Regions from separate parts of the Phytohabitans kaempferiae genome, predicted to be linked through region 1. Evidence: riboswitches for the same ligand, from Rfam matches in the RefSeq annotation. Region 1 holds a riboswitch; the other holds the start of a gene.
What was found. Region 1 has a riboswitch for cyclic di-AMP ahead of ACFFIA_RS31885 (C40 family peptidase). Riboswitches for the same ligand answer to the same signal wherever they lie in the genome.
Positions count from the first base shown of each region.

Region 2: it holds a riboswitch for cyclic di-AMP, as region 1 does, so the genes downstream of both, ACFFIA_RS34955 (C40 family peptidase) here and ACFFIA_RS31885 (C40 family peptidase) in region 1, are expected to answer to the same signal.

Region 1 is NZ_JBHLUH010000068.1:115,147-120,729, reverse strand. Features, by position in the region: gene ACFFIA_RS31895 (sigma-70 family RNA polymerase sigma factor) at 1-442, shown strand, start outside; gene ACFFIA_RS31890 (DNA-3-methyladenine glycosylase family protein) at 622-1,554, opposite strand; gene ACFFIA_RS31885 (C40 family peptidase) at 1,712-2,671, opposite strand; cyclic di-AMP (ydaO/yuaA leader) riboswitch at 2,680-2,829, opposite strand; gene ACFFIA_RS31880 (DUF6232 family protein) at 3,269-3,871, shown strand; gene ACFFIA_RS31875 (helix-turn-helix domain-containing protein) at 3,975-4,823, opposite strand; gene ACFFIA_RS31870 (helix-turn-helix domain-containing protein) at 4,849-5,583, opposite strand, start outside.
Region 2 is NZ_JBHLUH010000077.1:38,630-44,212, forward strand. Features, by position in the region: gene ACFFIA_RS34940 (zinc metalloprotease) at 104-1,132, shown strand; gene ACFFIA_RS34945 (pyridoxamine 5'-phosphate oxidase family protein) at 1,074-1,643, opposite strand; gene dcd (dCTP deaminase) at 1,701-2,282, shown strand; gene ACFFIA_RS34955 (C40 family peptidase) at 2,423-3,394, opposite strand; cyclic di-AMP (ydaO/yuaA leader) riboswitch at 3,407-3,540, opposite strand; gene ACFFIA_RS34960 (N-acetylmuramoyl-L-alanine amidase) at 3,985-5,583, shown strand, end outside.

The DNA.
Region 1 (5,583 bases):
TAATGTGGCTCGCCAGCTGACCCGCGAGCTCGGCTCCGACCCGGAGCCGGAGCAGATCGCGGTGGCGCTGGGCGTGCCGGTCGAGCGGGTGCACGAGCTGGTGCGCTGGTCGCAGGACACCGTGTCGCTGGACACGCCGGTCGGCGACGACGGCGACACCAACCTCGGCGACCTGGTGGCCGACAGCGACGCGCCGTCGCCGGAGGAGGTCGTGCTGACCGCCCTTGAGCGCCAGCGCATCGAGGGTCTGCTCAACCACCTCGACGACCGGTCGGCCGGCATCATGCGGGCACGCTACGGCCTGGAGGACGGGCGCGAGCACTCGCTCACCGAGGTCGCCTCGCGCTTCTCCCTCTCCCGTGAGCGGATCCGCCAGCTGGAGATCCAGGCACTGGGCCGGCTCCGCGAGCTGGCTCGGGCCGAGGGCCTACAGGCCGCCTGACACCACCCCCATCAGCCCACCGAGCGGTCGGCGTCCACATCGGACGCCGGCCGCTCGTCTGTCCCGAGGGCCCGCGCCCGGGCAGCCTCTTCGGCGCGGGGCGCGGGTCTCGCGGCTGCCGGTGACCAGCGGCCGAAGGGACCGCCGGTCAACCGGTGAACTCCGGTGGGCACTAGGCCCTAGGCCGGAACGGCGACGGCGGTGTCTTGCGGGAGCCAGGAGGCGGCGGTGCGGGCGTAGTAGGCCCACCAGCCGACCAACGGCCCGTAGGCCGCGCGCAGCTCGGCCGGGCTGGGCGGGGGATCGCCGTAGAGCCGGCGGGCCGCGTCTTCGAACTGGGCCATCTCCAGCGGGACGTCGTCGGGACGGCCGAGCACTCGCAGGAGCAGGGCGTGCGCGGTGAAGGTGCCGATGCCCGGAACGGCGAGCAGTGCCTTGCGCACCTCGTCGTAGGGGCCCGTGCGCAGCCACTCCTCATCGAGCGCGGCCACGCCGTCGACCACCTCGCGGACGCGGGCGGCGCGGAGCCGGCTGCCCGCGAACCGGATCAGGTCGCGGTCGTCCAGCGCGGAGACGGTGGCGAGCGAAGGGAAGGCGACGTGCTCCACGCCGTCGAGCCGGAGCCGTGGCCCCAGCTCGGCGGCGACGCGGCGCTTGCGGGCCGCCGCGTACCACTGCGTGCTGCGCTGGATCAGTGCGAAGTAGACGGTGCCCTCGGCGAGCGAGCCGAAACGCACCTGGTGCAGCCCGTGTGCGGCGCGCAGCAGCGTGGCCATGGCCGGGTCGCGCTCGGCCACGTCGAGGAAGCCAGTGAGGTCGTCGTCGAGGCCGAGCCACCGCCCGACGGCCTGGTGCACCGCCGCTCGCTCCCCGGGTGACAGGTGGCGCTCGGCGTGGAGCGTGACTGCGGGGCCGGAGCCCGGGGCGCCGGGGCCCACCTCGGCGACCACGGCGTCGGCGCCGAGCAGGAACGCCTTGCGCACGCGGCCGCCGGCGATCACGTGGCCGCCGGCGGTGGGCGCGAAGCCGGCGAGGGCGCGCAGGGACAGGTCGAACGAATACGGCTCGGCGGCCAGGCTCACGGCCGTGCTCGCATCGGTGCGCTCAGTCATGCCCCGACGGTGCGCCCGCGGTACGACACTTCCCGCCGGCCCGGTACCTCGCCGATCAGGGATTCATGCGTCGACCAAGGGCAGGAGACCGGCGTGTCCGCGAGCGAACCGCGATCCCCTGTCCCTGATCGGCGCAGTTGAAGATTTTTCGGGCGGGTCAGCGGACCCGGCCGTAGCCGTACGGGTTCATCATGTCGACCGACGCCAGCTTGACGCTCTCGCCGAACGTCGGCGCGTGGATGACCTTGCCGCTGCCCACGTAGATGGCGACATGGCCGAGGTCGCGGTAGAAGACGAGGTCGCCCGGCTGGAGCGAACCACGGCCGATGTGCGCCACCGCGTCCCATTGCATCGCGGCGTTGTGCGGCAGTTGCTTGCCGGCCGCCCGCCACGCGGCGAGCGTGAGCCCGGAGCAGTCGTACCCGTTCGGGCCGTCGGCCGCCCACACGTAGGGCTTGCCGATCGCGTCGTACGCGAACCGCACCGCCACGCCGGCCTTGCCGGAGACGGAGGGGACGGTGCCGGTGTACTTGCCGCCGCTCGGTGAGGTGGCCGCGCCGTACGCCCGCTCCCGCATCTCGTACAGCTTCTTGAGATCCGCCTCGATCTTCTTCTTGCCGGCCGCGAGCTCTTTGAGCTGGGCGGTCTGCTTGGCCTGCGTGGCGTCGAGCTTCGCCTTCTCCTCGGTGTACCGCCGCTCGGCGGCCGTGAAGCCGGCCAACTGGCGCTGGCGGTCGCGGGCGAGCTGGTCGAGCATGCCGAGCCGGTCGGCGAGGGGGCCGCTCCCGTCGAGCAGCGCGCTCGCGGCGCCCACCTGCCCGGTGCGGTACGCCACCGCCGCCATCGCGCCCACCTCGGCGTCAGCCTGGGCGAGCTGCGCCTCGAGCGGGCCCATCTTGGCGGCCAGCTCGGCCGAGGCGGCCTTGGTCTGCTTGAGCTGCTCGTTGAGCTTGTTGTACGCCTCGACGACCTTCTCCAGCTCGGTCGACGCCTTGTTGATCTGGTCCGTCAGCTCGCTGGGTGACGGCTCGGCCTGGGCCGCCGCGGCCGGTACGGTCAGCCCGAACCCGAGGGCGACCAGTACGAGGGCGCGCAACAGCTTCCGCGCGGAAGACAAACGGTGACCTTCTTCCCCAACGCCGCCTACCGGGTTAGCTGACGGGTTCGGGCGGGAAGATCGCCCTACCGCGGCTCGCGGATTCACCCCAGTGCAGAAGGTGGGTCCCCGATTCGCAGACGGAGCGTGACCGTCGTGCGATTCGGCGGCACCGGACCGGCGCCACCCGGGGGAGTGACTGACGACCGGACCAGCGGCTCCAACCTAGCGCCGGGGCCGGTTGGGCGAAAGTGGCCTGAGGGTGACTTGTGACTGACGCCCGCCAATAAGCGAAATGTCGAGGTCACTCATAGTGATTAGTTCGTGGATCCGAGTGACGTCGCCGTAAGGGTGATGGGTGATTTGTCGCTCTACGCGTTGGGTGGGCGACGGTGCCGGTAAATCGGACATGGGGGGCGGAAAGTGGCGCCGTACCGCTAGGAGACCGCTTCCAATCTGCCAGGTGGCTGATTGCGCCCCTTCCCTCGACTAGATGGCATCTCGCACAATGGCAACAGGGCCCTTGGGTCGCGCAAGCGGCAACGCAGTTTGAAGGCGGCACAGAGCTCTGATGCGGCACTGGAGCGCGAAAGACGATCGGCACCTGGCTGCCACCAGGTGCCGATCTCAAAGACCACCACACCAGCCCGCCTCACGAGCCGTAGGAGGCATGCAGTGCAGACTACTCGCTACCCCGCGCGGTCACCAGCACCACAGCCTGTAACACCAGTAGACGTAACAACCCCGAAATCAGTCGGCCCGCTCTACCAGCGGCCGGGCATCGTGGTGACGCGCGACTGGTTCATCGTCGGTGGTCGGCGTTTTCCGGTCGGCGAGTTGCACCACCTGCACACGGCACGGGGCCCGCACCATCAGCTCACCGTTCGGTCGGTGACGGTGACCGCGATCGTGCTGGCCGCCATCGGGGTCGCGCTCGGCGTGACCACCGATTTCAACGATCTGAGCGCCCAGGCATATCTGGCGCTCACGGCGGTGGCGTTCATCCCATTCCTCGTGGCGACGATCGGCCACCGCCTGCGGCCCAGGGCCTTCGAGCTGTGGGGCGAGTTCCGCGGCATGACGGTGCTGCTCTTCAGCAGCGACGAGGAGCGGCAGTACGGTCAGGTGACCCGGGCACTGCTCCGGGCACAGGAGGCCTACCGGCTCGGCGGCCTGGCCGAGCCCCTGGTGACGGTAAACATGTGGCGCATGCGTCCATAGGAGAGACTTCGCCCGAAGTTCGGCAGCCGCCCGGCAAGGCGGCAGCAGTGACCGGATGAAGGGCGCAGGTGGGGCCGGGGGGCCACACCGATCGTGGGCGGGCTCACTCGAGCCCGCCCACGATCCGTTTGATCATCTCCTGGGTCTCGGCCGGGCTGAGCGCCATCTCGCGCAGCCGCTCAAACTCGTGCCGGAACGGCCGCACCAGGTCGGGCTGGTCGACCACGTCGTCGGCGAGGCCGTTCTCCACGTACATCACGACGTCGGACGGGTCGGGAAACTCGAGGATCGCGAACGGGTTGGGGAATCCGTCGACGCCGGCGGCGAAGGGCAGCACCTGGATGGTGATGTTGGGCTGGGCGCCCAGCGACACGAGCCGCTCCAACTGCTCGCGCTTGGTGCGCGGGTCGTTGGCGATGCGCCGGACCACCGCCTCGTCGATCACCGCGGTGATGTGGGGCGGGTCGGCCTTGTCGAGCACCTCGCGCTGGCGGGCGAGCCGCACCTCCACCTGGCTCTGCTCGTCGCCACCGGGCTGGTCGCGGCGGACCGCCTTCGCCGCGTACGCCTCGGTCTGGAAGAGCGCCGGGAGCTTGGTGGGCGTGTAGCAGAGCACCGACGAGGTCTCCGCCTCCAGCCCGATGTACGCCGTGTACGGCGCGGGGAGCGCCCCCGCGTACGTCGACCACCAGCGGCGCGCCCGCGAGGACCGGGCCAGCCCGACCAGCTCGTCGATCCGCTCCCGGTCGCTCACCCCGTACAGCTTCAGGAGGGCGCGCGCGTCGATGGGGGAGACGCCGACCGCGCCGGACTCGATCCGGATCACCTTGGAGAGGGACCAGTCCATCTCCTGGGAGACCTGCTCCTGGGTGAGGCCCGCCGCCTCCCGCGCCGCGCGTAACGCGGACCGGAGCCGTCGCCGACCGACGGTGGGTCCATATGTCGCAGTCATGCCGCCGCTCCTGCGTTTCCGCCGCTCAGCCGAGCTGGCCAGCCACCTTGGTGATCTTTGCGAGGGACTCCTCGGGCTCCAGGGACATCTCCCGGAGGCGGTCGAACGTCTGCTGGTATGCGGCCACGTCGGCGGGGCGGTCGAGCACATCCTGGGCGAGAACGCCCTCGAGGTAGACGACATCGGTGTCGTCTTCGTCAGGGAAGCCCAGGATCACGAACGGCCCCTGCGGGGCGTAGTCGCCAGCCGTGAAGGGCAGCACTCGCATGGTCACCCTGGGCAGCCGCCCGACGTCAGCGAGGTGGAGCAGCTGCTCGCGCAGGCGCTCCGGGCCGCCGGTCTGGCGGTGCAGGGCGGCCTCGTCGAGCACGACGTCGATGTCGGGCCGGTCGGGGCGGTCGAGCACCTCCTTCTGCCGCCGCATGCGAATCGCATGCCGCACCTCGATCTGCTCCGCGTCCATCATGTCGCCGACGGTGGTGGAGGCAGCGGTGACGGCGGCTCGTGCGTACGCCTCGGTCTGCAAGAGCCCGGGGATGCCCGAGGGCTGGAAGAACGAGAGGGCCGAAGCTTCGATCTCCAGGCCGATGTAGGAGGCGTACGCGCTGGGGAGCGTGTCTTTGTACTGCGACCACCAGGTGCGGCGCCGGGAGACCCGGGCCAGCTCCACCAGCTCGTTGATCTGCTGCTGGTCGGTCATCCGGTAGTGGCCGAGCAGTGCCTTGACGTCGTTGGTCGAGATCGAGACCGAACCGGCCTC
Region 2 (5,583 bases), on a different contig from region 1:
GCACCCTCGCGCATCACGCAAGCCATCCACTCTCACCTATTTTCAAGTCGGTCGATCGGATGTAGCGTGCCTCCTACGTTCGTACGAGCTGGGAGGAGCGGTGATGCGGGCATGGCGATCAGCCGGTGCCATCGTCGCGGCGCTGGCACTCGTCGGCGCGCCCGCGCCGTCGTCGCGCGCCACCACGGCGGATGAGTGCCTCGACCCAGGGCCGAACACGGCCCAGGCGCCCTCCGACGTCGACCCGGCACTCAGCCGACCCGACATCACCCCAGGACTCAGCCCGGCCCAGGCGCGGCCAGACGTCGACCACACGCTCAGCGCGGCCCGGGCGCGGCCGGGTCCGCAGGCCGCCGCGGGGCTGCACGATCCCAACCACCTCACCGCCGACCAGGTCCAGGAGCTGCAGCGCCTCACCGAGCAGGCGCTCGCGCGAAGAGGCTTGGCGGGCAGGCCGCGGACCATGGCGACGGTCACGATCCCGGTCATCGTGCACCTGATATCCGCGGACGCCACGCGTGAAGGGGGCAACATCCCCGACTCGATGGTCACGGCGCAGATCGACGTGCTGAACGCGGCCTACGGAGCGGTGACCGAGTTTGCCTTCGAGCTGGTGCGGATCGACCGGGTCGTCAACCCCGCCTGGTATCCGATCATCTACCAGTCGGCGGCCGAGCGGGAGATGAAGGCGGCGCTGCGGGTCGGCGGCATGGAGACGCTCAACATCTACGTCGCCGACCTCAGCGACAGCCTCCTCGGCTGGGCGACCTACCCCCAGCCGGCCCTGGATGCCAGCGACGGCGTCGTCATCCTCGGCGAGTCGCTGCCGGGCGGGACGTCACTCCCTTACAACGAGGGCGACACCGCTGTGCACGAGGTGGGGCACTGGCTCAACCTCTTCCACACCTTCCAGAACGGCTGCACAGAAGACGGCGACCTCGTCGACGACACGCCCGCCGAGGCATCCCAGGCACGCGGCTGCCCCGAAGGGCGGGACACGTGCACGGAGGACCCCGGCGAGGACCCTATCCACAACTACATGGACTACAGCACGGACGCCTGCATGTACGAGTTCACACCCGACCAGGCGTCGCGCATGCTGAGTGGCTGGGACGCATTTCGTGCACCATAGTGCGCGCGGGCTCGGCTGAGGGCTCGGCCGACGCCGCGGACGGGTCGAGCCACACCTGCACAGCGGGCCGGGCGGGCGGCTCGACCGCGAAGGGCGTGGCGCCGTTGCAGCCGTGGCGGGCGACCATCGCGACGTCGACCGAAAACTCGAACAGCCGCCAGTCGACCTGTGGCGCCGCCCGGAGGTGGCCGGCCAGGCGGGCGACCTTGGCGCGGTCGGTGACCACGGTCGCGCGGCCGGCGAGGTAGGCCTCGTCGTCGCTGTCTTCCGGCGGAAACGAGTGCAGCGCGTATCGCCCGTCGCGCTCGAGGTCACGCCGCTTGGGCGAGTCGACGACGAAGCAGTAGAGCCCGTCGTCTGTGATCACCGGCGAAACCGGATGCACCCGCGGGCCCCCGTCGGCGCGCACGGTCGCCAGGTAGCCCAGACCAGGGCCGTACTGCTGCATGAGGGCGCGGACAGCCTCCGCCAGGCGGGGCTCGTCGGCGCGGAAGTCGGACCAGGATGCCATGGCAGCATTCTATCGAACATACGTTCGACCGTGGTGGGAATCCCCTATGGTGTGTTGATGCTGCTCTCCGACCGTGACCTCGTCATCGAGATCAAGGCGGGCAACCTGGCGCTCGACCCGTTCGAGCCGGCGCTGGTCCAGCCGTCGAGCATCGACGTGCGGCTCGACCGGCTCTTCCGCGTGTTCAACAACCACCTGTACACGCACATCGACCCGTCAGTGCAGCAGGACGAGCTCACCTCGCAGGTCGAGGTGCCGAGCGGCGAGCCGTTCGTGCTGCATCCCGGCGAGTTCGTGCTGGCCTCGACGCTGGAGGTCATCTCCCTCGGCGAGCAACTCGCCGGCCGGCTGGAGGGGAAGTCGAGCCTGGGGCGGCTGGGGTTGCTCACGCACTCGACCGCGGGCTTCATCGACCCCGGCTTCAGCGGCCACGTGACGCTCGAGCTGTCCAACGTGGCCAACCTGCCGATCACGCTCTGGCCGGGCATGAAGATCGGCCAGCTCTGCATCTTCCGGCTCTCGTCGCCGGCCGAGCATCCATACGGCTCGACCGTCTACGGCTCGCGCTACCAGGGCCAGCGCGGCCCGACCCCGAGCCGCGCGTGGAAGAACTGGCGCACCTGGCCGACCTCGCGATAACGACAGCGCCTGAGCCCACCAGCGGCAGGAAACGCCCTCCCACCCCGGATGGATGGGAGGGCATCTCCTTTTACTGGCCGGTGCGGGTCGCGTGACGGGGGAAACACGCGACAGGCGCGGCCACGGGGGGCGGGTAACGCTTATCCGGGTCGTCCATAGCTGTGGATCGGCGCGGCGTTGATCGTGCGCATCTTGATCGGCACGCCCGGCTTGGACGCGTCGACGATGTAGCCACCGCCGACATAGATGCCGACATGATGCAGGTCGCTGTAGTAGAAGACGAGATCGCCGACCTTGAGGTTGCTCCGGCTCACCGACGGCACCGAGTTGCGCTGGCGGGCCGCGTTGTGGGGCAGGCCGACGCCCGCCGCGCTCCAGGCCTTCATCGTGAGGCCGGAGCAGTCGTACGAGTTGGGGCCCTCGGAGCCGAACACGTACGACTTGCCGATCTGGGCGCAGGCGAACTTGGCCGCCTTGGTGCCGGCGCTGCCGTCGTACGAGACCGGGCAGGCGGCCGGGCGCAGTGCACCGACGCCACCGCCCGCGCCGTACGCGTCGAGGCGCATCTTCTCGAGCTTGGTGATCTCGGTGTCGATCTGCTTCTTCTTCGCCGCCAGCTGTGCCTCTTCCTCGGTCAGCTGCCCGACGAGCACATCCAGCGGCTCCTTCTGCGCGGCGTAGCGCTCGCGAAGCTCGACCACCTGCTGGATGTCCGCCTGCGAGCGGCGGGCGAAGACGTCGAGTATCTCCAGCTGGTTGGCGAACGTCGTGGGCGACCCAGTGGTGAGGATCGCGTTGAGCGCGGAGAAGTTGCCGCCCTTGTACTGCTCGGCCGCGTACTCCCCGACCTTCGCCATCGCGAGGTCGATCTGCAGTTGGAGGGGGGCGATCTTCTTGGCGAGCGCCTGCGCCTTCTCCCGCTTCACCGCGAGGTCCTGCCGCGTCGCGTTGTGCTTCTCGGCGATCGGCTCGAGCTTGACCCACGCCTCGTCGATCTGCTTTTCGATCTCGGCAGGTGTCGGCTGGGCGCGTGCCACAGTGCCGGTGGAAAGCACGGTCGCGATGGCGACGAGAGCGGTGATTACGGTGCGACGCGCGGCATAGCGTGCCACCGGAGCCGTTACTCCTTCTCCCTGGGCCGCCTACCGGGTTAGCTGACGGGTTCGGGCGGGAGAGCGCGCCCTACCGCTTATCGCGGATTCACCCCGAGGTGCTTGGGTCCCCGGCTCGTTTCACTCCGACTCGGCGGGCTGAGCCGTGGTCTCCCACGCTGGGAGGCCGACCTCCGGCTCAACGATCCCCAAGGGTAGGAGCGGCGCATTCGCCCGCGCAAGCGCTGTGGACAACCCTTTCGTTGCGTATACCAACCGGTAGCGCCGCGTGTATCGAAACGGTCCCGGTCAATGGCCGGGAACACATCGCAGAGGTTGGCCCTCCACCGATTCGAACGGTTCGGAGTTCACAGTGGACACACTTAGTGGCACTCCGATCGCTCCCCGTCGCACGATCGACAACTCACGGGCCCACCGGCGCGTCATGTGCATTCTGTGCAAGAGTGCTCGATTGTGGAGATTCGCGGCTAGACGGACATCTCCTCGCGGGAGGATGAAGCTTTTTTGCAAGCACGCCACATCTCGCGCAATCTATTGACGCCTATCGGCGGGCGGGCCAGGGTGAGCCCATCCCCCGAACGGAGGTCCTGATGCACAACCTGACAGCGCGCATCGCCCTCACTACCGTGGTGGTCGGGGCGGCGACCCTCGTGCCGGCCACCTCTGTCCCCGCGTCCAGCCCTGCCGGCGGCGACACCAGGCAGCGGGAGTACGCGGCCGCCGCCACCGAGTACGGCGTGCCGGAAAGCGTCCTGCTCGGCGTCTCCTACCTGGAGTCGCGCTGGGACGCCAACGCCGGCACGCCGAGCACCAGCGGCGGCTACGGCCCGATGCACCTCACCGACGCCGAACACGTCGTGTCACTGCCCGGCGGCAACCACCACGACCACGACGGGGAGGACCCGCGCGGCGACGACAGCCGCCCGGCCCGCGAGGTCGACTCCGGTCGCATGCCGGCACCGGCTCCGGAGGCGCTGCGGACGCTCGACCGCGCCGCGGCGATCACCGGCGCCTCCGCGGAAGCCCTGCGCACCGCCCCCGAGGCGAACATCGCCGGCGGGGCGGCACTCCTCGCTTCGTACCAGGAAAGCATTGGTGGACCGGTGGGGAGCGCGAGCGACCCCGCGGCCTGGTATGGCGCGGTGGCCAGGTACAGCGGCGCGGACAGCGCCGACGCCGCGGCGGCCTTCGCCGACGAGGTCTTCGCGACGATCCAGGCCGGCGCGAGCCGGGTGACCGACGACGGGCACCGCGTGACGCTGGCCGCGCGCGACGTGCGCCCCGCCCGCAGTTGGCTGGCCAAGCTGGGCCTGCGCGAGCTGGCCCGCCCCGACGGCCTAGAGTGCCCCACCGACATCTCGTGCGAGTGGATCCCCGCGCCCTACCAGGACTTGGGCGGCAGCGATTACGGCAACCACGACAAGGGCAACCGGCCGCAGCAGCAGAAGATCGAGTACATCGTCATCCACGACACCGAGGGCTACTTCCAGCCGTCGGTCAACCTCGTGCTCGACCCCACGTACGTGAGCTGGCACTACACGCTCCGCTCGGTCGACGGCCACATCGCCCAGCACGTCAAGGCCAAGGACGTCGGCTGGCACGCCGGCAACTGGTACGTCAACGCGAAGGCGATCGGCCTCGAGCACGAGGGCTTCGCGGCGCAGGGCACGTGGTACACGGAGGCGATGTACCGCACGTCGGCCAAGCTGGTGCGGCACCTCGCGCTGCGGCTGGGCATCCCGCTCGACCGCAACCACATCATCGGCCACGACAACGTGCCCGGCACCGTCCCCTCGACCGTGCGGGGGATGCACTGGGACCCGGGCCCGTACTGGGACTGGGCGCACTACTTCGACCTGCTCAAGGCCCCCTTCCGCACGACGGGATGGCCGGGGAGCGGGCTGGTGACGATCGACCCGGACTTCGCGACCAACAAGCCGGCCTTCGTGGGGTGCGGTGGCGACCCGATCGCGCCCTGCCCGCCGCGCGGCTCGTCGGCGGTCGTCCTGCACACCGCGCCGGACGCCACCGCGCCGCTGGTCAGGGACATCGGGCTCCGCCCCGGCGGCGAGAACGCCACGATGCACGTCTCCGACCACGGGGCGCGGGCCTCGGCCGGGCAGACGTACGCGGTGGCCGACCGCCAGGGCGACTGGACGGCGATCTGGTACCTCGGGCAGAAGGCGTGG